One region of the Polycladomyces subterraneus genome, then DNA from elsewhere that is predicted to be linked to it. Evidence: riboswitches for the same ligand, from Rfam matches in the RefSeq annotation. Region 1 holds a riboswitch; each other region holds the start of a gene.
What was found. A riboswitch is a leader RNA that binds a small molecule or an ion and turns the genes downstream of it on or off. The one in region 1 is predicted to bind S-adenosylmethionine.
Positions count from the first base shown of each region.

Region 2: linked by a shared signal. The riboswitch ahead of metH (methionine synthase) and the one ahead of NWF35_RS12820 (homocysteine synthase) in region 1 are both predicted to bind S-adenosylmethionine.
Region 3: linked by a shared signal. The riboswitch ahead of NWF35_RS07445 (homoserine dehydrogenase) and the one ahead of NWF35_RS12820 (homocysteine synthase) in region 1 are both predicted to bind S-adenosylmethionine.
Region 4: linked by a shared signal. The riboswitch ahead of NWF35_RS07500 (nitrite/sulfite reductase) and the one ahead of NWF35_RS12820 (homocysteine synthase) in region 1 are both predicted to bind S-adenosylmethionine.

Region 1 is NZ_JANRHH010000047.1:9,644-15,669, forward strand. Features, by position in the region: gene comER (late competence protein ComER) at 1-461, opposite strand, end outside; gene NWF35_RS12810 (helix-hairpin-helix domain-containing protein) at 552-1,202, shown strand; gene NWF35_RS12815 (ornithine--oxo-acid transaminase) at 1,263-2,456, opposite strand; SAM riboswitch class I at 2,671-2,788, shown strand; gene NWF35_RS12820 (homocysteine synthase) at 2,975-4,276, shown strand; gene NWF35_RS12825 (aminotransferase class I/II-fold pyridoxal phosphate-dependent enzyme) at 4,574-5,770, shown strand; gene NWF35_RS12830 (trans-sulfuration enzyme family protein) at 5,736-6,026, shown strand, end outside.
Region 2 is NZ_JANRHH010000037.1:43,841-49,866, forward strand. Features, by position in the region: gene metH (methionine synthase) at 1-2,785, opposite strand, end outside; SAM riboswitch class I at 2,868-2,982, opposite strand; gene NWF35_RS10310 (disulfide oxidoreductase) at 3,355-3,807, opposite strand; gene NWF35_RS10315 (DsbA family protein) at 3,817-4,473, opposite strand; gene NWF35_RS10320 (ABC transporter substrate-binding protein) at 4,743-5,651, shown strand; gene NWF35_RS10325 (ABC transporter ATP-binding protein) at 5,728-6,026, shown strand, end outside.
Region 3 is NZ_JANRHH010000031.1:79,176-85,201, reverse strand. Features, by position in the region: gene rlmD (23S rRNA (uracil(1939)-C(5))-methyltransferase RlmD) at 1-230, opposite strand, end outside; gene NWF35_RS07445 (homoserine dehydrogenase) at 582-1,895, opposite strand; SAM riboswitch class I at 1,973-2,102, opposite strand; gene NWF35_RS07440 (fumarylacetoacetate hydrolase family protein) at 2,262-3,152, opposite strand; gene NWF35_RS07435 (MGDG synthase family glycosyltransferase) at 3,349-4,470, opposite strand; gene NWF35_RS07430 (alpha/beta-type small acid-soluble spore protein) at 4,757-5,044, opposite strand; gene NWF35_RS07425 (FMN-dependent NADH-azoreductase) at 5,186-5,821, opposite strand.
Region 4 is NZ_JANRHH010000031.1:92,989-99,014, forward strand. Features, by position in the region: gene NWF35_RS07480 (amidohydrolase) at 1-1,590, shown strand, start outside; gene NWF35_RS07485 (cell wall hydrolase) at 1,859-2,278, shown strand; gene NWF35_RS07490 (spore coat protein GerQ) at 2,295-2,618, shown strand; gene NWF35_RS07495 (YtoQ family protein) at 2,712-3,152, opposite strand; SAM riboswitch class I at 3,428-3,546, shown strand; gene NWF35_RS07500 (nitrite/sulfite reductase) at 3,626-5,254, shown strand; gene NWF35_RS07505 (DUF3906 family protein) at 5,251-5,529, shown strand; gene NWF35_RS07510 (phosphoadenylyl-sulfate reductase) at 5,576-6,026, shown strand, end outside.

The sequences.
Region 1 (6,026 bases):
GGTTCGCTGATGCAGGAGAACAGCTGGTATAACCACTGGGTGTCTTCATCCGAAAAACGGGTTCCGGGTATCAACAGAGAGTTACCCGACAATGAGGCATGACAAATACTAGGGATTACTTTGGCGATTTTCGCGTCCAAATGCTCTTCCAAATCGCGAATCATCACCGGACTGGTGATGGAGATGACATAGTGGTCCGGTCGGACAACATCCTGTATCTCATCCAACACATGTCGAAAATCTCCCGGTTTGACGCAGAGAAAGATACAATCCGCCTTTTTGGCCGTTTCCCGATTGTGATCGGCCACGTGAATGCCAGGGCAATCCAGAGCCAGCCGTTCCGCTTTGTCGCGTGTACGGTTGGAAACGATGATACGATCGGGTTGCATGGCGTAAGATTGGACAAACGCGAGAACCAGGTTGCTTCCCATGCTCCCCGTCCCGATGAAGCCGAATTTCATCACAATACCCTCCCCATCCGCATGACGCTGGCCGTTTCTCCTTAACCCTATGCAGGAACGGGGAGGATTATGAGGAAAGGGAGAGTAAGGGTGTGGGAGGACAAGTGGTACTACCGAATCAATAAGTGGGCGATGGCGACAGGGATGCTGGCGCTGGTGGTGATCGGACTCATCGTGTTGTTGATCAGCCATCGGGAAGAGACTGCACCGGTTCCAACCCTGCCTGCCTATAAACCGGCCCTACCGGCAACACCGTCTGCCGGGAATAGGGAAAAAGCCACTGAGGTTGTCGTTGACGTCAAGGGGGCGGTCAACCGCCCGGGTGTTTACAAGTTATCCAGCAGTTCGCGTGTGCAGGACGCGATGCTACATGCAGGCGGTGCGGCACCGTCAGCGGATGTGAATCGGGTTAACCTGGCTCAGCCGTTGGCTGACGGGATGGTGGTCTATATCCCGCGAAAAGGGGAACAGGGACCTCCTCCCGTGGCCGGTGCAACCGGGTCGGTCCCAGATGGCGGGACGCAGTCAGGCACCACGGCTAACGGTGGCAAAATTTCGCTCAACTCTGCCACAGCGGAACAGCTCGATCAGCTGGATGGAATTGGCCCGTCCAAAGCGGCGGCTATCATACGTTATCGTGAGGAGCATGGTCCTTTTCGCTCGGTGGACGAGCTGGCTAACGTTCCGGGGATCGGGGAGAAAACACTGAAAAAGTTTCGCGATCGGTTGACTGTGCCGTGATTTGAGCCATCATTTTAACTTAAACCCCCTCGTAGTCCGAGGGGGTTCTTATTTCATATATCAAACAGACATCACTTTCCGGATCTTGGCCAGTGCCCAATCCAGCTCCTCTTGGGTAATCGTGAGCGGCGGAGCGAAACGGATGGTGTTTTCGTGCGTCTCTTTGCACAACAACCCTTCTTCAGCCAGACGCTCGCAGTGCGGACGGGCCGGTTCAAACAATTCCATCCCGATGAAGAGGCCTTTGCCGCGGATTTCCTTGATGATCGGATTATGGATTTTTTTCAGCTCGGCCATGAAATATTCGCCCAATTCACGCGAGCGCTGAGGCAAGTTTTCTTCCACCAGCACATCCAGTGCAGCCACGGAGACAGCGCAGGCCAACGGGTTGCCGCCGAAGGTGGAACCGTGGGAGCCCGGTTCAAATACTCCCATCACTTCCTTATCACCGGCTACGGCGGAGATCGGCATCACGCCGCCGCCCAACGCTTTCCCCATCACATACAGATCCGGCCGAACATCTTCCCAGTCGCAGGCGAACAGTTGGCCGGTTCGCCCGAAGCCGGTTTGGATCTCGTCGGCGATGAACAGGACGTTGTGCTCTTTACATACTTGGTAAGCTTCACGCAAATATCCTTCCGGCGGCACGATAACGCCCGCTTCTCCTTGGATCGGCTCTACCAGGAAGGCGGCGGTGTTGGGCGTGATGGCTGCTTTCAGCGCTTCAACATCACCGTACGGAATGATTTTGAAGCCAGGGGTCAACGGGCCGAATCCGCGTTTGTACTCGTCGCTGGACGAGAGAGAGACCGCGGTGATGGTCCGTCCGTGGAAGTTGTTTTCACAGACGATGATTTCCGCTTGGTTTTCCGGCACTTTCTTCACGTCATAGGCCCAGCGCCGGGCTGCTTTGAGGGCGGTTTCCACCGCTTCGGCACCGGTATTCATCGGCAGGATCATCTCTTTGCCTGTCAATTGAGCCACTTTTTCGTAAAAAAGTCCCAGCTGATCATTGTGGAAAGCACGAGATGTCAAGGTAACTTTATCCGCTTGTTCTTTCAGCGCCGCGATCAGACGGGGATGGCGGTGTCCGTGATTCAATGCCGAATAGGCGCTCAGCATGTCCATGTACTTGTTGCCGTCGGCATCCTCCACCCAAACACCTTCCGCCTTGGAAATCACGATCGGCAGGGGATGGTAGTTCCTCGCGCCGTATTTTTCCGTCAATTCGATCAATGATTGGTTCCGTGACATGATGGCCTCCTTGATGATGCATCAATTTGATGTATGGACGCATATTCACACGTCCTGAGCCGAAAATGAGCAATCTATCACCATTGTAGATGGAATTTGGAATGGAATCAATGGCCGAACATTTCTTCAAAAAGCGGTTGACGGCAGCATGAGAGACCGGTATAATGAAAAACAAGTTTTCTGATTGTCGACACAATTGAATCGGATTTGGAATCTCTTATCGAGAGTGGTGGAGGGACTGGCCCGATGAAACCCGGCAACCCCGGTCTGTACGAACCGGAAGGTGCCAATTCCTGCGGAAACCGACGCCAACGGTTTCCGAGAGATAAGAGAGGAGAGCTGGCGTAACCAGAGCCTCTTCTCTTATCGGAGAAGAGGCTTTTTTATTCCACTGTTGTAGGCTGGTGTCACAAACGGGAAGGCGGCTTTAATGGGCGAGCGCCCTTGAGCGTGTGGTTGCAAGAGTGAGAGGGATCTAAATTCCTAATCATTCAATCTCTTCCGAAAGGATGATGGTGATGAGCGAATCGCAACAATACGGTCTGGAAACGTTGGCGGTCCACGGTGGCCAAGAGCCGGACCCGGTGACCAATGCCCGAGCGGTACCGATTTACCAGACCACTTCCTATGTATTCAACGATACGGAACATGCGGCTAATTTGTTTGCGTTGAAAGAATTCGGTAATATCTACACCCGCATCATGAACCCGACACAAGATGTGTTTGAAAAGCGGGTGGCTGCGCTGGAAGGGGGCGTCGGTGCGCTGGCGACGAGTTCTGGTCAGGCGGCAATCACCTACTCCATCCTAAACATCGCCAAAGCCGGGGACGAAATCGTCTCATCCAGCAGTTTGTATGGCGGCACATACAACCTGTTTCAACACACCTTGCCCAAGCTGGGGATCACCGTGCGGTTCGTCGATCCTTCTGATCCGGAAAATTTCAAAAAGGCGATCAATGAAAAGACACGGGCCGTCTTTGCGGAAATCATCGGCAATCCCAAAATGGATGTGCTGGATGTGGAAGCCGTGGCCAAAGTGGCCCATGATGCCGGTTTGCCGCTGATTGTGGACAACACGTTTGCCACGCCGTACTTGTGCCGGCCGATCGAGTTCGGGGCAGATATCGTGGTGCACTCAGCCACCAAATTCATTGGAGGACACGGCACCAGCATTGGTGGGGTGATTGTGGATTCGGGCAAATTCGATTGGACCAACGGCAAGTTCCCGGAATTGACCGAACCGGACCCGAGTTATCACGGGGTTTCCTACACCGAAGCGGTCGGGCCGCTGGCCTACATCATCAAGGCTCGGGTTCAACTGTTGCGGGACACCGGCGCTGCCATCTCTCCGTTCAATGCGTTTTTGTTCTTGCAGGGGTTGGAAACGTTGCATCTGCGAATGGAACGGCACAGCGAAAACGCGCTTCGGGTCGCCCGGTTCCTCCAGGAACACGAACTGGTGGAATGGGTAAGCCATCCGGGATTGGAAGGCCATCCGTCGTACGAAAAAGCGAAAAAATACCTGCCCAAAGGGCAAGGTGCCATTTTCACGTTCGGTATCAAGGGCGGTTTGGAAGCAGGCAAAAAACTCATCGAAAACTTGCGCCTCTTTTCTCACCTGGCCAACGTGGGTGACGCCAAATCCCTCGTGATCCATCCGGCCAGCACCACGCACCAGCAATTGACGGAGGAAGAACAGTTGGCCGCAGGTGTAACACCGGAACTGGTCCGCTTGTCCGTAGGGATTGAGTCGGTGGACGACTTGATCGCAGATCTGGATCAGGCATTGAAGAAAAGTCAACAAGTCATCACGGCCTGATACATCGGGACCATTCGAAACAAATGGTGATGAAGGCTGAAAGCCTGTCTCACAAGTAAATCCCGTCATGGATCGATCCTGGGGAAGGGTTGGCCTGACAATCGAGAGCTGGCTCATACGATGTTGTCGCTGGGATACAGAGAGACGGGACGGTGATTCGGGCGAAGCTCTGATGATGGGATGAAACAGGGGACGTGTTTTCCGGCCGGGACTATCGAGGAAAGCACGTCTCCATCTGTGTAAACGAAATGACCAAAAAAGACTTTCCGTACGGTTTTTGGAATAGGGGGCAATGGCATGCGGATTGAGACACAACTGGCCCAATTGGGTTCCAACAAAGAGACCAAAACCGGGGCGATCAGTTATCCGGTGTATTATTCGACAACCTATCGGCATGCGGGATTGGGAGAAAGCACGGGATACGATTACACTCGGACCGCCAACCCGACAAGGGCGGTGTTGGAAGAAGCGATCGCCCGACTGGAGGGTGGAACAGCTGGATTCGCCTGCAGCTCGGGGATGGCCGCCGTACAAACGGTCATGGGACTATTCGCACGAGGGGATCACTTGATTGTTTCGCTCGATTTGTATGGGGGGACGTACCGGCTGTTTGAATCGTTAATGACACGGTATGGTCTTTCTTTCAGTTATGTCGATTTCCGCCGTCTGGACGAAGTGAAAGCAGCCATCCGTCCGGAAACGCGCGCCTTTTTCGTTGAGACACCCACCAATCCCCTGTTGCAGGTAACCGATTTACATGCTGTCTGTGAAATCGCGCGATGTCATGGGTTGATTACGATTGTCGACAACACGTTTATGACGCCGTATTTTCAGCGTCCGATCGAGTGCGGGGCGGATATCGTCATTCACAGCGCAACCAAATATTTAGGCGGACACAATGATGTATTGGCTGGCCTGATTGTGACCAAGGGTGAAGATTTAAGTGAACAGATGGCGGGGCTGCACAACGCGATCGGCGCCGTGCTGGGACCGCAGGATTCATGGTTGTTGCTTCGCGGGATGAAGACGTTGGCACTCAGAATGGAGAAGCATCAGGAAAACGCTTATCAACTGGCCCATTTCCTACGTCAGCACCCACTGGTGGATGAAGTGTTCTATCCCGCATTGCAGTCGGAGACGTGGGAAATACAGACCAAACAAGCTGACGGGGGCGGCGGCATGCTGTCATTCCGTGTGAAATCACCCGCATTGGTGGGACCATTGCTCTCTTCATTGCGATTGATCGCGTTTGCGGAGAGTTTGGGGGGAGTGGAAACGCTTATCACGTATCCGCACACGCAAACACATGCTGACATCCCGGAAGAAACGCGGCGCAAAGTCGGGGTGTGCGATCGTCTGCTTCGGTTGTCGGTTGGGATCGAGAATGTGGATGATTTGATCGCTGATCTGGCACAGGCGCTGGATCAGGCGGAACGGGTATGGAAGGAGGAAAAACGGGATGAAGTTCGCGACCCGATTGCTCCACAACGGTAACGAAATTTGCCCCCGGACGGGGGCGGCCAGTATACCCATGTATCTCGCATCCACCTATCACCAGTATGATTTGGATCAACCGGGACAGTACGATTACGCGCGGTCGGGCAATCCGACGCGGGAAGCATTGGAACGGACCATCGCCGAGCTGGAGGGAGGATCCCACGGATTCGCGTTTTCGTCGGGGATGGCGGCTGTCTCCACCGTATTGCTGCTGTTTTCCAATGGGGATCATCTTGTGGCTTCTCAGGACTTG
Region 2 (6,026 bases), on a different contig from region 1:
TTTCCAACAGTTGCTCCACGTTGCCTTTAAGCCCCAGGTGTTTGCCCAAGAGCATCTGTTCGTTTATGTACGGCCGCAGATGGGACAGCGGGTAGTTTCGCAAAATGTGCCGGTCAAAATCGGGCGGGGTAAATACTGGTGCTTCACGGGAAACATCAGATCGACGCGGCGCCTCCGTCACCGTTTCTTCGTTTGGTCGAACCGTGACCGTGGTCGCCGCCGTCATCTGCTCCTGCCACTGTCGCTCCAACTGTCTCCGTTTGTCGGGGTCGGTCAGCCGGTTGGCCAATTCCAATCCGTCCATCGCATCTTTGGCGTACAGGACCAGCCCATTGTATTCGGGGCGGATACGAGTTTCCGTGAATTTTCGGGTCAAAGCAGCCCCGCCCACCAACAACGGAACGTTGATCCCCGCCGCTTTCAGATCCTGAGCGGTGACGACCATCTGTTGAGCCGATTTGACCAACAGCCCGGACAGACCGATGGCGTCGGGCTGTTCCTCACGACAGGCGGCAATCAGTTGCTCCGGCGGCACCTTGATCCCCAGGTTGACCACTTCAAATCCGTTGTTGGACAGGATGATTTCCACCAGGTTTTTCCCGATGTCGTGCACATCCCCCTTGACCGTAGCCAACAGGATCTTTCCTTTGATATTGGACTCCGTTTTCTCCATATACGGCTCCAGAAACGCGACAGCTGCCTTCATCACTTCGGCACTTTGCAGCACTTCGGCCACGATCAGTTGGTTGTCGTTGAACAACCGTCCCACTTCGTCCATCCCAGCCATCAGCGGACCGTTGATGATCTCCAGCGGGCTATACTTTTCCAGCGCCAGCTTGAGATCATCGATCAATCCGTCCTTGGTTCCCTCCACGATATATTGCGCCAGCCGCTCTTCCAACGGCAACGATTCTCCCGATGACTTCGTCTCCGTTTTTTTGGCGCGGTAAAACTGAACAAACTCGGCCAACACTGCTTCGTAGTTTTCATGATTGGTCTCAAACAGCAACCGCTCCGCCAAGCGGACTTCTTCCTGCGGGATGGACGCATAACGCTCCAGTTTTTCGGTATTGACGATGGCGTAGTCCAATCCCGCCTTGGTACAGTGATACAAAAAGACGGCGTTCAGCACTTCCCGTCCCGCCGGCGGCAAGCCGAACGATACGTTGGAGATGCCCAGGATCGTCTGGCAACGCGGCAAACGTTCCTTGATGAGACGAATGCCCTCCACAGTTTCCTTTGCCGATCCGATGTACGCTTCATCGCCTGTCCCGACAGGGAAAACCAGTGGGTCGAAAATGATGTCCTCTTCCGGAATGCCGTACTTTTCCGTCAACAAGCGATAGGAGCGTTCGGCCACCTCCCATTTGCGCTCGCGGTCAACGGCCATGCCCCGTTCATCGATCGTCCCCACCACAACCGCCGCACCATAGCGGTGAATCAGAGGCACCACCCGTTCAAACCGCTCTTCCCCGTCTTCCAAGTTGATCGAGTTGAGAATGGCTTTGCCCTGCGAAAACTTTAACGCCGCCTCCATCACTTCGGGCGATGTGGAGTCGATCATCAGCGGCGCTTTGATCACCTTGACAGCGTAGGTCAAAAACCGCCGCATATCCTCCAGTTCGTCCCGGTCAGGATCTGCCAGACACACGTCGATCACCTGGGCACCGTTTTTCACTTGTTTGCGGGCAATTTCCGCAGCGGCTTCATACTCTCCTTCCTGGATCAAGGTACGGAATTTGCGCGACCCGATCACGTTGGTCCGCTCACCGACGAGAATCGGTCGATTGTCCGCCTCCACATAAACGGTCTCGATTCCGGATACCGCCGGGATACGCCGTTCCGGTACGGGGCGGGGGCGTTTGTCCTTGAGTGCTTCCGCCAGCGCACAGATGTGATCCGGTGTCGTACCGCAACATCCGCCCGCCATATTGAGCCAGCCTGCATCAGCAAAGGCAGCCAGTTTGGCGGCCAGTCCCTGCGGCGTCTCGTGATACCGTCCCTCCTCATCGGGCAAACCGGCGTTGGGATAACAGCTCACCCCACAATCGGCCATAGAAGCCAGCGTCCGCAAGTGGTCACGCATAAATTCCGGCCCGGTCGCGCAGTTCAACCCCACAGACAATGGACGGAGATGGGAGATGGACACGTAGAAGGCCTCCACATTTTGCCCGGCCAACATCGTACCCATCGGTTCGATCGTGCCGGAAATCAGGATGGGAACTTCGGTTCCCAACTCCGCAAATGCCCGCCGGATCCCAATTCCGCCGGCTTTCACATTCAGCGTGTCCTGGGATGTCTCCAGCAGCAACGCATCCACGCCGCCCAACAACAGCGCACGTGCCTGTTCGTAATACGCGTCCACCAGCTGGTCGAACGTGATACCGCCCGTCACCGAGAGTGTCTTGGTTGTCGGTCCCATCGCCCCGGCCACATACCGGGGAGAACCGTCCCGCGTCCATTTGTCCACGGCTTTGCGGGCACAGGCCACAGCTGCACGGTTGATCTCTTCCACGCGACTTTCCAGTCCGTACTCGGCCAATACCACCGACGTGGCACCGAACGTGTTGGTCTCCACGATGTCCGCTCCTGCTTCCAGATAGGCTTCATGAATGGATTGGATCAGGTCGGGTCGCGTCAGGTTGAGCATTTCGTTACATCCCTCATACGCTTCGCCACCAAAATCCTCCGCCGTCAAACGGGCATTTTGCAGCATCGTTCCCATCGCGCCGTCCAGAATCAGGATTTTTTCTTTCATCCGTTCCGACAACGGTTGAATACCCATGTCCATCATCCTCTTTCCTTCCATCAAATAAAAAACCTTTCATCTCTGATCGGATGAAAGGTTGGCGTCGTAAACGCGCAAACTCTCATCTCCCAGAGATACCCTCTGCAGGAATTGGCACCACATTTGAAAGACAATCCTTTCAAATAGGTTGCCGGGCTTCATCGGGCCAGTCCCTCCGCCGCTCTGGATAAGAGTTCCGCTAATCGGACTATGTGATTTTTTCCGAACTGACAAACGAAAAGGATTTGAAGATAAATATACAAAATTAACGGGGCACCTGTCAATGATTTCAGGTCTTTGATTCAGGTGAAGCGTGCTCCTGGAAAACGGCCACCCTTCAAGTTGGCGAATTAGCAGACTTGGGTGTGTCTGATCAACATTGTCCGCATTGCTTTCTCCCCTCACGGAATTACTCCAGACACACCCTCGTCCTGGTTCCTTGTCATCCTTTCTTCAAACATAGTATCTGCTGCTCGTTTTACTACTCGGTGCGTTTTTTTGTACGCTCCTCCGCTCCCGTTTCATCATGCACTGCCGGAGAAACGGACAACCGAATCCGATACCGTTTATGCATCCTTTTCCGTGGCTGTTTCATCAACTTCGTCCGATTCCGCCGTCCGGGCCGCTACTAGAAACCAAGTGATCAATATAAACGCCGTCAATGCCAAAAAGGGGATGGTGACAAACCCGAACCAGTTGATGTAGTCGCCTGTACAGGGCACCCCGCGCGTGCAGGGAGAGAACGATTTCATCGCCGGTACCTTTTGCAGCAAATAATGATAAAGCGAAATCGAACCGCCGATCACACTGAGTGGCAACGTGTACGGGATAATCCACCGGTCATTCCGATAGCTGGCGATTCCCAGCAGTACCGTCAACGGATACATGAAGATCCGCTGAAACCAGCACAACTTGCATGGTTCAAACAACGCGATCTCGCTGAAATACAAACTGCCTCCCGTCGCAACCAATGACACCACCCATGCGAAATACAATCCGTATTGCCGAATCCACGCCATCATACCGGATTATCCTTTCTTGCCCGATTCCTGAAGCGCTTCATCCAACGCTTGTTTCAATTGGTTGTAGTCCAGCGGATTGTCCACTTTTTTCCCGTTGACGTAGATGGTCGGAACCGAATTGATGCCCAGTTTCTTTCCGTTGTTCATATCCTGCTGTACATCCGCCTCATATTTCCGGGTGCGGAGGTCCTGTTCCAGACGTTTCACGTCGATGCCAGGAACCTGCTGCTTGGCCAATTGCACCAGAAACTCAGGCGTGGCCCAGATGGTGTACTCGTCCTGTTGATTCCGGTAGACCGCGTCATAAAACTGCCAAAATGCCTGCGGTTTTTGATGGTAGATCGACTCACCGGCAATGCCGGCTGTCACCGAATCTGGCCCGATGAACTGCATGTTGAGAAATGCCATCTTGACTTTGCCAGTGTCGATATATTCCTTTTTCAACAAAGGAAAGACGGTTTCCTCAAACCGTTTGCACACCGGACACTTGAAATCTCCGAATTCGATCAAGGTGACTGGTGCTTTCGGATCGCCCAGGACGGGTTGACCCTGTGCCAACCCGTTGATCTCCTCCTTTTGACCATCGGCGGCCAGATACGCAATGCCGAAGATGCCCACGATGAGCACAACCAGCCCCACCGTGATCATTGTCAACATCTTCATGTCCTTTTTCTTCCTTTTCGCCTGGTACGATACGCTTTGCTTTTTCTTTTGTCGGTTCTTTTTCCCCATCAAAGTTCTCCTTCCCATCTGAACCGTTCCACTGTCAGATTTGCTTTCTATTATCGCATAAAACAAGAAAAATGGGGACTTCTGAAAAGCACCTTTTAGCTTGTTTGAAAAAAATTTACAATCACGTTGGAAAAAAAGCCGTTTACTCCCGTCGGATAACGGGTACGTGTTAAAAGGTTAGTATGTATGGAGGGGATTGGATGCTGAAAAGAAGTTGGCTGTTATCCATTTGTCTTATTCTGTTGGTCAGTCTCACCGCCTGCAAGGACGGGAAGACCGCCGAGCCCGGAAAAATCGTCATCTCGGGCAAGGACTGGACCGAGCAGTGGATCTTGGCCCACATTTTGGGCGAATATTTGAAAGCCCACACGGATATGGACGTGCAAGTGCGCGAAGGGTTGGGCACGGAAGCGATCTTGGTCCAAGCCCTCAAGCAAGGGGAAATCGACGCTATTGTAGAGTATACCGGCACGGGTTACCAGGCGATTCTCAAAAAACCTTACAAGCCGGGAATGACTCCTCAGTATATTTACCAGCAGACCAAAAAAGGATACGAAACCCAATTCGGCACCACCTGGCTGAAACCGTTGGGCTTTTACAACACGTATGCCTTGGCGATGCGAGCGGACAAAGCGAAACAACTGCATGTCACCAAAGTAAGCGACCTGAAACGGTTGGCCCCCCGACTATCCTTCGGTGCACCTGCCACTTTTTTCGAGCGGAAAGACGGGTATGACGGAATGGCGAAAATGTACGGCCTGTCCTTTGGTAAAAAGGTGACGCTGGATGAGGATCTGATGTACAAAGCCGTTGATAACGGGGATGTCGATGTGATCACCGCCTTCACCACCGATCCGCGCATCAAGCAGTTGCACTTGGCGACGCTAGAGGACGATATGAAATATTTCCCGCCTTACGACGCGGTGCCGGTGGTACGTCAAGCGGTGTTGCGCGCCAATCCGGGACTGGAAAAAACATTGAACGGGTTGGCCGGCAAAATCACCATTCCCGACATGATGAAAATGAACGACGAAGTGAACAGTAAACGGAAAACACCGCAGGAGGCAGCACGGGACTTTCTGAAATCCAAGGGTTTGATTCCACGCTGATTAGGCACCCGTTGAAGAGGGCACGAGGGTGTGAATCGCTTGGAAAGGAGAGAAAATTGGAAAGGAGCGGAAAAATATGATTCGTTTTGAAAATGTAAGCAAGCGGTACAAAGATGGCACGGTTGCCATTGACAATCTGAATCTGGAAATCCAAAAAGGGGAGTTACTCGTCCTAATCGGCCCCAGCGGGTGCGGAAAAACGACAACCATGCGCATGATCAACCGCTTGATCGAACCGACGAGTGGTACGATCACGATCGACGGGCAAGACATCTCCCTGATCGACCCTGTTGAACTCAGGCGCAATATCGGGTACGTGATTCAGGAGATCGGCCTGTTTCCCCACATGACCATCGAGGAAAATATCGCCCTGGT
Region 3 (6,026 bases), on a different contig from region 1:
TGAATCCGGTGAGGAGATCGCTTCAGAATCCGAAGCAGACGGGCTTTGGCAAACCGTCGTTCCACGCTTTCCACACGGGCCACCACTACCTCACCCGGAATGGCCCCGTCGACGAACACCACTTGTTTTTGATAAAATCCGACTCCCTCCCCGTTGATGCCCAAACGACGGATCGGGAGCTGGATGGTTTCCCCCTTTTTCAGGCGAATCATCGTTTCGTTCTTTTTCATCATTCATACCTTCCTACCCGAGATCGGACGATATCCCCCTCATTGTACCCGAATTTCCCGGACACCAAAAACCGCCTTCCCGCAAAACGCAGGAAGGCGGTCAGGTTGATGTCAAATTTCACGAGCTCCGATCCCCCATCTCCGCTCCGCCCAGGTCAGCGCAGGACGTGGGCAAAGTACGCTTTGCTTTGAGGAAATTGCCCGCAATTTCAATCTTGCGCTTCCCGAGTCTTCGCTCAGTCAGGGCTTAGGTCTTCGCTCGCCTGGAAAAACATTGCTTCCTTACGGAATGACAAGACACGTTATAGACTAAAACATCGGACCCGCTCCCAAAAGCGTCTTCACTCCACATCAGTTGACGGAACCCGCACTCACCACTTCTTTTTCTTCTTGCGCCACAGAGGCCGCCAACACCGGGCGGGTAATGATCCGTTTGACGGACACTTCCCATTCCGCCGGTAGAACTGAAGCCAGCCGCGGCTCCCAGTTGCGAACGAGGAAAGCGGCATGGCTCCGTCCATGATCCGGATAAATGACTGCATCCAGCACTTGGATGCCTGTATCGACGAGCTCCGATTTCCACTTGTCCGCCGTGTCGGCAGCCAATACTTCCTCCGTCTCGATCAGGAGGAACTGGACACCGCTTTCTTCACCCGCCGGCAAAATCATCGGTCGACGAAGGGAGGCAGCGCGCAAAGCAGGCAGTCGGTACACATTACACAAATCTTCCACCACCGCACTGCCGGTGGGTTGTTCACCCGCACCTTGACCCACCAGTGTCACATCTTGCACAACATCGCCTTCCACATGGATGGCGTTGTAAACGCCGCGAACCCCGGAAAGCGGATGGGAAAGCGGCACCAGGGTGGGCGCTACTTGCAATGCTACCGGTCCTTCTTCACCGTATTGTTCAGCTTGGGCGAGCAATTTGATCGAATATCCCAGTCGACGGGCAATCTCCAATTCGGCGACCGTGATGTCCGTGATCCCTTTCCGCGGGATGTCATCCACCGCCACATCCACCCCGAAAGCCAACCGGCAGAGAATCGCCAGTTTGTGAGCCGAATCGAAGCCTTCGACGTCTGCAGTCGGATCGGCTTCAGCGTATCCTTTTTCCTGCGCCTCCGCAAGAACAGAGTCAAACGAACGTCCATGTTCAGTCATTTGCGTCAAAATATAATTACAGGTACCGTTGACAATCCCGGAAACCTTATGAATGCGGTTCGCTTTCAACAAATGCTGCAAGGTACCCAAAACGGGGATGCCGCCGCCCACACTGGCTTCATACAACAATTGAACGCCCTTTTCACGCGCCAGCTGCTCCAGCTCCACCCCGTGTTTGGCGATTAGCTCCTTATTGGCGGTCACAACGTGACATCCCGCTTCGATCGCTTTCACCACATAGGTGAGCGTGGGTTCAATTCCGCCCATCGCTTCAATCACCACCTGCACCCCCGCTTCCAATACATCCTCAAAGCGGGTGGTCAGGAGATGTTTCACGCCTTCCACCTTTCGTTTCTTGGTTAAATCCCGCACCAGAATGCGGCGGACTTCAAACAGCGTGCCCGTTTTGCGTGCAATCACGTCCTGATTGGACTGGAGCATTTTGTATGTTCCCGTTCCCACCGTTCCCAGTCCCAACAACGCAACATCGACACGCTTCATCGCCTGCTCCCCCCTTTAAAAATTCAAAACCCTCTTCCAAAGATAAGAAGAGGGGACATGTATCCACGCCACCCTGCTCCTTATCTCTCAGCACCCGAAGGTACTGCAGGAATTGGCACCTTATGCCCGTACCCTGCCTACAACGCAGGGGCCGAACATGGTTGCCGGGCTTCATCGGGCCAGTCCCTCCGCCTCTCTCGATAACGAGTCAGTGGTTGATCCCTATTTAATTAGTCACTATTATCCAACAAAAAAAATACGTTTGTCAAACCCTTTTTTTTGAACAATATCGAACAGACATCGTCATTACGGCGAAATTTGTCCGTTCCCAGTAGAAAAATGTCCGGTTCCACGGGAAACCGGACATCAATCATGCCGCGCCACGATGCGGTTGCGAAGAACGCCCAAGCGCTCCACTTCCAGCTCTATCACATCATCCGGTTCCAACCAACGATGCACCTCTGTACCCAGCTCCAAAATACACCCGGTTCCGACTGTGCCGGACCCGATTACGTCTCCAGGATACAAAAAAACATCCTGAGAAGCTCGCTCGATCATTTCCGCAAAGGAAAAGTGCAAATCCCGGAGATTGCCGCGGGACAATTCAACCCCGTTGACCCGGGCAGTCATCGCCAAATCCCAATGATCACCGGTTCTTCGGTCTTCCAGCTCATCCAAGGTGACCAACCACGGTCCCAACGAAGTGGCAAAATCTTTCCCTTTGGCCGGTCCCAAACCCACTTTCATTTCCTCAAGCTGAACATCCCGTGCGCTCCAATCGTTGAGAATGCACAATCCCGCGATATATTCCCTTGCTGAGTCTCGGGGGATATTGCGTCCCTTTTTCCCGATGATACATGCCACTTCCAACTCATAATCCAAACATTGGGTGTTTTTCGGGCGGTATACTGGTTGCTCATGTCCCACTATAGTCTGATGATTGGAAAAATAAAAAACAGGAAAATAATACCATTCAGAAATCATATCGAGGCCGCGTCGTGCCCGCGCCGTTTTGACATGCTGTTCAAACGCGTAGAAATCACGAAAGCTGGGCGGTCTGGGCACCGGCGGAAGCAAACGGACTTCCGCAAGCGACAATGCCACCGGTTCACCCTCCACTTTCACTTGATCAGGATGTGTACCCCGGCAAGCATCGATCACCTGACGCAACAATGAAAGGCCATCCGCCCCTGTTTCCAGGAACGCAACCATATCTGTCGGGATCGCACGGGGAAACGGCATTCCCTTTTCCAACATGGCCCATTCCTGTGCAAAACCGATATCCCAAACATACCCATCCTGCACCCAACCGATCCGGGCATCGCCATGCTCTTCCGCCCGGATGTTCAACACGTCTTCTTTGATCACATAGGTTACCAAACGCATCCAACCACTCCTCTCCTCCCAGCATATGCATCAAAAGCAGGTGCTTGCAAGCCTTTTTGCGGGAAGATCATCGCAACACCCGGTGACGTGCCGGTTGCAAAACTTCATCAGCGATTCGATCAGCCGCATTTCCGGATGCCAGATTCGACATGACTCGGGCAATGTGTTCCCGACGGGCCGGTGACTCCAACCAACGCTTCATCTGTTGTGTCAATCGACCGAACTGAACCGTTTCCGCCACTCGATGGCGCAATAGGTATCTCCGGTTCGCCTCTTCCTGCCCCGGCAATGCGTTCAACAGTAACAGGGGTAAACGTTTGACCATCGCTTCCGTTATGGTGAGTCCACCCGGCTTGGTGATCAACAGGTCTGCAGCATCCATGAACAAGGGGACATCGGGTTGGAATCCCTCTACGCGAATGTGGGGTGGCAGAGAATGACGGGTCAGCTCATACATCAGGGCTTCATTTTTCCCTGTCAGCACCACGACTTGACAAATGGGGCCTGCTTTCTCCAATTCCCGTACGGTTTCGCGGACGGGCCCCATCCCTTCCCCGCCGCCCATCACCAATACTACCGGACGTTCCGGACTCAATCCCAACAAACGTCGCGCTTCCTGCTTCGACACGTTTTGGAGAAATTCCCTTTTCACGGGAATACCTGTCTCGACAATCCTGGTGGCAGATTGCCACAAACGGCGTTGCGCCTGTGGAGGAACAGAAATTCCGCTGGCCGTGCACAACACATCAGGTGCGCCCGACAGCCAAATGGGATGAATTTCATAATCGGTTACCACGCAGAATGAAGGGATGCGACGCCAGTGGGAAGACAACCACATCAATGCGAACGGATGAGTCGCTACCACCTTTGTTGGACGGAATTGAGATAGTCGCCGTACTAATTGGCGCCGGATCATCCACCCCGCCCGCTTGATCGCTTCCCCGGAAACATAACGAAACCAACGGGACTGATGTGTCCAATCATACAGATAGTGATACACTGACGGAAACCGGTTCAACATACGGTGATACCCGGTTTGGAGGAGAGGATGTGCCTTCGTCGGTATCCAGTCCAACAAATCAACGTACATCACTCGTGCGTTTCGCTGTTCCATCACATGTAACAATGCTTGTGCCGCCGAGTTGTGCCCGGCACCAAATCCCATCGACAGTAGCAATACACGTTCCATTTGGCGCCCTCCTCAATCCCACTCCTCTATCATTATGACAAAAACGACCCAATCCGTCTCCTTTCTTATCAATATCTCGCGAAAAATTGATCAATCTTTTACAATGATGAAACAGGTTGGTGGTCCAAATGGGCCGTGAGACTGCTGACAACATGTTTTGGCCACCTGCGATTCCGGGTGTGCCGATTTCCCTCTCGCTCCTGAATCACTGCGCTCAAAGGTCACGCGTGAGAAATCGGATCCCTCGGACATTGTCGACAACCTGACGACCCAAATGAACCGTGGTCTAGGGCTGGGATCGTTGACGCGCCAGCTGCTCCTGCGCCAGTTTGACCATTTCCCGTACCATGTGGCCACCGATGGTGCCGCCGATTTTTCCGGCATCGGACGTTTTCAAATCTCCGTTGTCACCGGGTTTAAGGGGTACGCCGACTTGCTTGGCCACTTCCATTTTGACCTGGTCGGGCGACAGCGGTCCTACACCCAATTCTTTGCTCATCACTTGGGCTTTCAAGCGCGCCAGGGCCGGCCGCGACTCGGGCACCAACAATCGCCTGCGCCGTTTTCGAGCCATGTTTCCACCCCCTGCGAATAGTTTCCCATCAAGAGAAACAAATGATGTGGTGGACAATAAAAGGAAAAAACCGCCCATTTGGGCGGTCGTCCATGATGAGGGTTGAGAGGGGGATTGGGCATTTTTTCTGTTCCATTGTACTTAGATGCATTTGGCCAAATCGCGTGCTTGTTGGATGGCTTTTTGCTTGATTTCTTCGGCTTTGTCCGGGAATTGCGCCATACCTTCGGCAATGACAGATTCCACGGATTCCACACCCAGGAATGACAACACGGCACGGATATAACGGTCGCCGAACTCAAAGTCCTTGGTCGGGCCTTCGGAGTAGATGCCGCCACGCGCTTGGATGTGGACAGCTTTTTTCCCTTTCAGCAGACCGACTGCACCGTTTTCGGTGTATTTGAACGTTTTGCCCGCGATACAGATGGAGTCAATATACGCCTTCATCCGCGGAGGAATACTGAAGTTCCACATCGGGGTGACGATGATGTATTTGTCCGCTGCTGCAAATTGATCGACGATCTCATTGATCCGTCCCACTTTTTTCTTCTCCTCTGCGGACAATTCCTCAAACGAGGTCCCCTGCTGCAATTTGCCCCAACCGCTGAACACATCTTCGTCCAAGAAGGGAATGTCCAATTTGTACACATCCAACTCGACGATTTGATCTTCGGGATTGGCCTCCCGGTAGGCATTCAAAAATGCCCGTCCCACCTGCAAGCTGAACGACTGGTCTTCCGGTTTGGGATTGGCAGTGATGTACAATACGGTCGCCATGTGAGCTTCCTTCCTTTCGTTTGTGGAATGGATGAGAGAGTGATGACGGATTTAAACTAACTTTAGTTACGTTGATATTATGCATTTATATACTTACTTTTGTCAAGCTAAAAATGAATAAACAATCTCCCCTCAAAAGATTTCCATACACTCCGGTTTTTACTCATGAAAAAAACCCGTCCCCAAGGGAACGGGCTTTTCCTCG
Region 4 (6,026 bases), on a different contig from region 1:
GGTCGTGTGATCACCATGGATGCGAGACGGGAATCGGCGGAAGCTGTCTACGTGGAGAATGGACGTATCGTGGATGTGGGTACCAGTCAGGATTTCCTGTTGCATTGGGGAAGAGCAGATGTGCGTCGCGTCGATTGGCAGGGTGCGACGGTCTATCCCGGTTGGGTGGACAGCCATGTGCATCTGGCGGCGTACGGGATGCTGCGCCATCGGTTGGATCTGAACGGAACGAAGAGCAAAGGGGAGATGCTTTGTCTGTTGCGTGAAATCGCCGCGCGCACGCCCGAGGGGGAGTGGATCGTCGGGGTCAATTGGGATGAGAACCAATGGGCGGAAAGGGAAGTCCCGCACCGGGAGGAGCTGGACGCTGTTTCCTTACGTCATCCCGTTTTTTTGACCCGCATCTGTCACCATGCGCATGTGGCCAACACGGTCGCATTCCGGGTCGCAGGCGTGGGGTTGGAACCGGATGATCCCGAGGAAGGCAAGTACGGCCGGGATCCGGATGGCAAGATAAACGGAATGATCTACGAAAACGCATCACGCCCGTTCTTCGCGGCCATACCCGAACCGACGGCCGAACAAAAGCGCTCCTATATCCGTGAGGCGGTGAAAGAGGCGCTGGCCCTCGGGTTGACTGCGGCCCATACGGAAGATTTGCGTGTGATGGGCAGTGTGCGTGAACTGTTGCGGGAATATCGCGGTCTGGTTGAAGCAGGGGTGTGGTTCCGCACGCATCATTTGCTTTATCATCCTCATTTGGATGAAGCGGTGGAACTGGGACTTCAAGCAGGGACGGGGGATGAATGGACTGATGTGGGCGCGGTTAAGATCTTTGCAGATGGTGCGATCGGGGCACGAACCGCCTGGTTGTCGGAGCCTTATGCGGATGCGCCGGAGACTGCAGGCGAACCGGTTCACTCGGATGACGAATTGGCAGGATGGGTGAGCAGGGCACGCGAAGCCGGCTTTCCTGTCGCCATCCATGCGATCGGAGACCGGGCCGCCGAACAAGTGATCAACACTTGGGAGCGTCATCCCTCGCCAAAGGAAACGCGATATCGGGACCGGTTGATCCATGTCCAGGTGCTTCGTCCTGATTTGTTGGCACGGATGAGTGAATTATCATTCGTCGCGGACATCCAACCGCGGTTTGTGGCCAGCGATTTTCCCTGGGTGCAGGACCGTCTGGGAACGGAACGTCTCCCGTATGCTTATGCGTGGAAATCATTGCTCGACGCGGGTGTTGTGTGCGCCGGTGGGAGCGATGCACCGATCGAACCCTTGAATCCGTTACTGGGAATCCATGCCGCAGTCACCCGTCGGCATCCGGAGGAGTTTCCCCACCCGGGATATGGTCCCGAACAAAGACTCACCGTCAAGGAAGCATTGCGTTTGTGGACGGCAGGAAGCGCTTATGCCGAAGGAAAGGAAATGGAACGGGGTTCGATCACACCGGGGAAGTGGGCTGACTTCACTGTGTTGGACCGTACACTTTCGGATACGGAACCGGACGAAATCCTGCAGGCGCGGGTGATTATGACTGTGGTAAACGGAAAGGTGGCATACCAGGGGAATAAGGATGTATGACGGCGAAGCGTGAGACTGCTGAAAAAAAGTGGCCTACCATCGTGATGTTGGGTGAGCTATTTTCCCTCTCACTCCTCTTTCGGCAAGCTCAAAGGTGGCTCGTGGGTAAACGGTCACCCTTTGTTGGAGGAGCTCCGTATTTCCCGTTGAGCGACTCAAGCCGTCGCTACGGAGCGGAGACGGGAAATCGGAACACGCAGACTTTGTCAACAACTTGAATCGTTCTTTTCACCTTCGCTTTCACATAGAATAACCGCGAGGTGATTGCATGCCGGTTCGAGCCAATAGTGAAGAAGTGAAATTGTTGGCGCGTCTGATGCGGGCGGAGGCGGAAGGGGACGGCAAGATGGCCATGATGTTGGTCGGCAATGTCGGCGTCAACCGGGTAATTGGCGATTGTCTGGATTTTGAGGGTCTCCGGTCGATCAAGGCGATGGTGTTCCAATCGCCCGGAGGCTTTGAAGCCGTGCAGCGGCCGTACTTTTATCAAGCGGCCAGAGATCGAGACATTCGTCTGGCCCGCAGGGTTATCCGGGGCGAGCGATACGATCCGGCTTCCTATGCGCTGTGGTTTTTCAAACCGGTCGGTCCATGTCCCCCGCAATGGTTCAACCAGACCCATAGCGGTCGGTACAAAAGCCATTGCTTTTACATCCCCCAACCCGCGTCGTGTCCGGATGTATACTGAGGAAGGAGGAAAAGCGGTGTATTGGCCTTATTACAATCCATACGGAAACGGTTCCCTGTCGGTTCAAGGATGGGATGACGCATCGGTATCACAGCAAAGACAACGTGTGTATTCGGAAGACCTGCTCAGCCGAAACATCGGGAAAACGGTGACGGTATATCTAACTTTTGAAAACAATACCCAATGGAATGCGAAGCAATTCACTGGCACTCTGCGTGGCGTCGGCCGGGATTTTATCGTGGTCCGCGACAGGCAAACCGGTAAGGATCACATGTTTCTCAACATCAATATCGATTATGTGGTGTTTGACGATCGGCCCGCCACTTTGGCCGGTGAATAGGCAAAAAAAGGCGGCCCGATCAGGTGGGCCGACTTTGATGATGCGGAGTCCGTTTTCCGGTACTGCCAGGGGAAACGGATTTTTTTTTGCAGTTCACTCTAAAACGTAAGCCAGTGCGTCCAGTGCTTGGTCCACCGTTTCCACGGTCACTTGCGCCCGTTGGGACAGTTCTTTCAACGGATGATGCAAGCTTTCGGGGCGAACCAAAATGAGCGGTTTTCCCATCTGGATGGCCATGGCAGCGTCCATCGCTGTGTTCCATTGCCGGTATTTCTCACCAAACAGCGCGATGACCACATCCGCTTTTTGCATCCAGATCCGCGTCCGCAGGTTGTTCAGTTCGGATGCGGCATGATCCCGATACACTGCGTTGGGCTGTTTCCCTTTGATGAGTTCGCCGATCGCGTCCGAGCGGTCGTGATCTTCCTGCGGCCCTTTAAAGATAATCGGCAAGCCGCGCTCTTCCGCTTTTTTTCGCAGTTGTTCGCGCCAGTCGTCATGAATTTGTCCCGCCAGATAGACCAAGAGTTCCAATTTTCATCTCCTCCTTTTGAGGTCGTGTCTTGATCCATATCGTGTGTACTGCCTTGACGTCATTGTAGTAGATCCTCTCCTATTGTATCAAAAAGCGATAAAATGCAGTGCCCACCTTCCGTACGCTCGGAGTTTTCTCACAGGTAGTCTGTTTGCCACTAAAAAAATATTTTTGAAAACGGGTTGACAATAACGGCGAATCGGAGTATCATGACAACAAATCGCCTTAGTTTACTAATCTGAGTGGTTAACTCGGTTTTAATAATATTCCTGCTTACCCATCCAGAGAGGTGGAGGGACTCGGCCCTATGAAGCCTCGGCAACCAGTTTCGACCCTCATGGGCGGAACCCGGTGCCAATTCCGGAGAGAACCGCGCGTTCTCGAAGATGGGGAGAAAAAGGCGTTATCGAGACAAACCGCCCCTTTTCTCCCGCCGGGAAAAGGGGTTTTTTACATCAAAGGGGGAGCGATCATGGCGCGACAGCAACAGTGGAAATGGGCGAAAGATGTTGACCGTCTGAACGAAGTGGAGAAGTTGAAATTGGAGAAAGACGGTCTGGATGTTATTCCCGATATCGAGAAATACGCCCAAACCGGGTTTGAGTCGATCCCGGAGGAGGAATTCGCCCGTTTCAAATGGGCGGGATTGTACTTGCAACGGCCCAAATCTGACGGTTATTTCATGATGCGGGTGCGGATTCCGACGGGGATATTGAATTCCCGGCAGGTGCGTGTGTTGGCCGAAGTGGCTCGCGATTACGGCCGGGGTCTCATCGACGTGACCACACGGCAGGCGGTGCAGTATCACTGGCTTCGAATCGAGAATATCCCGGACATTTTCCGGCGGTTGAAGGAAGTGGGTTTGTACTCGTACGAGGCATGCGGCGACTGTCCGCGCAATATTGTCGGCAATCCGTTGGCAGGAATCGATCCGTATGAGTTGATCGATACGCGTCCGATCGTAGCCGAACTGGAAAAGACGTTCTTGCTGAACAAAGAATTTTCCAATTTGCCCCGTAAATACAAAATCTCTGTCTCCGCCAACATTCACAATGCGGGGCACGCACAAATCAACGATGTCGCCTTTACTCCCGCGATCAAGGAGATTGACGGAGAAAGGGTAGTCGGATTCCACGTGTGGGTGGGCGGCGGATTGTCCAACCGACCGCATCTGGCTCAGCAGTTGGATATCTTTGTTCGCCCGGAACAGGTGGTGGATGTGGCAGTCGGTATCACCAAAGTGTTCCGGGATTACGGTTATCGTGAAAAGCGGCACCGTGCTCGTCTGAAATTCTTGGTCGCCGATTGGGGACCGGAGAAGTTTTTGGAGGTATTGACTGAACTGATCGGTCCCTATCCGTCGCGCGGGGAAGATCAGCTGAAGGAGTGGAACGGTGGGTACTTCACGGGTGTACATCCGCAAAAACAAGAAGGGCTGTGCTACGTGGGGCTCAATATTCCTGTTGGCCGGACGTCCGCGGAAGAGTTTTTCCAACTGGCCGATCTTGCCGATCAATACGGCTCTGGCTCCGTGCGCACGGTGAACACCCAAAACGTCATCATTCCCGACGTACCGCGGGAGCGGGTGGACGATCTGTTGAAAGAACCATTGTTGGAACGGCTGACACCCTACCCGAAAACATTTGTAGGACATGCCATTTCCTGCACCGGTAAAGAATTCTGCAACTTGGCGCTGACCGAAACCAAACAGTTGATGTACCGGACCGTGCAATATCTGGACTCCCGTATCGACCTGGATGTGCCGATCCGTTTGCATGTGAATGGTTGCCCCAATTCCTGCGGACAGCAACAAATTGCCGACATCGGGCTGTTGGGCGGCAAATTGAAAACGCCAGCAGGTATGGTAGAGGCATACACCGTGTCGGTTGGCGGACATCTGAACGGGAAAGGCCGCTTCAACACCCAGCTCAAGGGTCGGGTGGAAGCAAATGATGTTCCGCGCGTGTTGGAATCGTTGGTACTGTTTTACAAAAATGAACGGCAACCCGGTGAATCGTTTGCCGATTTTGTGGATCGCGTAGGGGTGGCCGCCTTCCAGGAGCGACTGGACGAAGCGCTGGCGAAGGCGGGAACGAAATGAGTGTGCGTAAGACAAAGCAGCGGAATGACAGTTTGGATCCCTCCCTGTTTCTATACCGGTTGTCGGTTGTGACGGAAGATGGGGAAACTCATACGATCGTCGTGTTGGCAGAAGACGACGAAACGGCCTTTAGTGCTGCCGAAAAGGAATGGGAACGGAATTTTCTCGTTCCGCCAAAAGTTGCGGAATGGGCGTTGGAGGAAAAGCGCCGGGTAAAATCGGGAAGCGGCTATGTGGTCAGCGGAATTGAACCGGAAAATTCGTCTGATGTGTGACCAATTGCGCCCCGATTGAATATGCATTGTGCAGGAGGGAACATCAATGGGCAATCAAACAGTACAGACGGAAGAAAAAGTGTGGTCACCGGAAGCGTGCAAAGCGGCGGCGGAGGAATTACGGAATTCTCATCCTTCAGACATTCTGGCATGGGCCGTTCAGCAGTTCGGCCCGTCGGATTTGACGTTGGCGTGCAGCTTCGGTTATGAAGACGTGGCGCTCGTGGACATGTTGGTCAAAGTAAACCCCGATGTGGATATTTTCTACTTGGACACCAGTCTCTTGTTCCGGGAAACTTACGAAACCCGGGATCGTCTGGCGGAGAAGTATCAAAAGGATTTCATCCGTGTTGCCACAGATCTAACGCTGGAACAACAGGCGCGGGAATGGGGGGATCAGTTGTGGGCACGCGATCCCAACCAGTGTTGTTACCTTCGGAAAGTGGCACCGCTTGAAAAGCAGTTGAACTCCTACCGTGCGTGGATTACCGGTATCC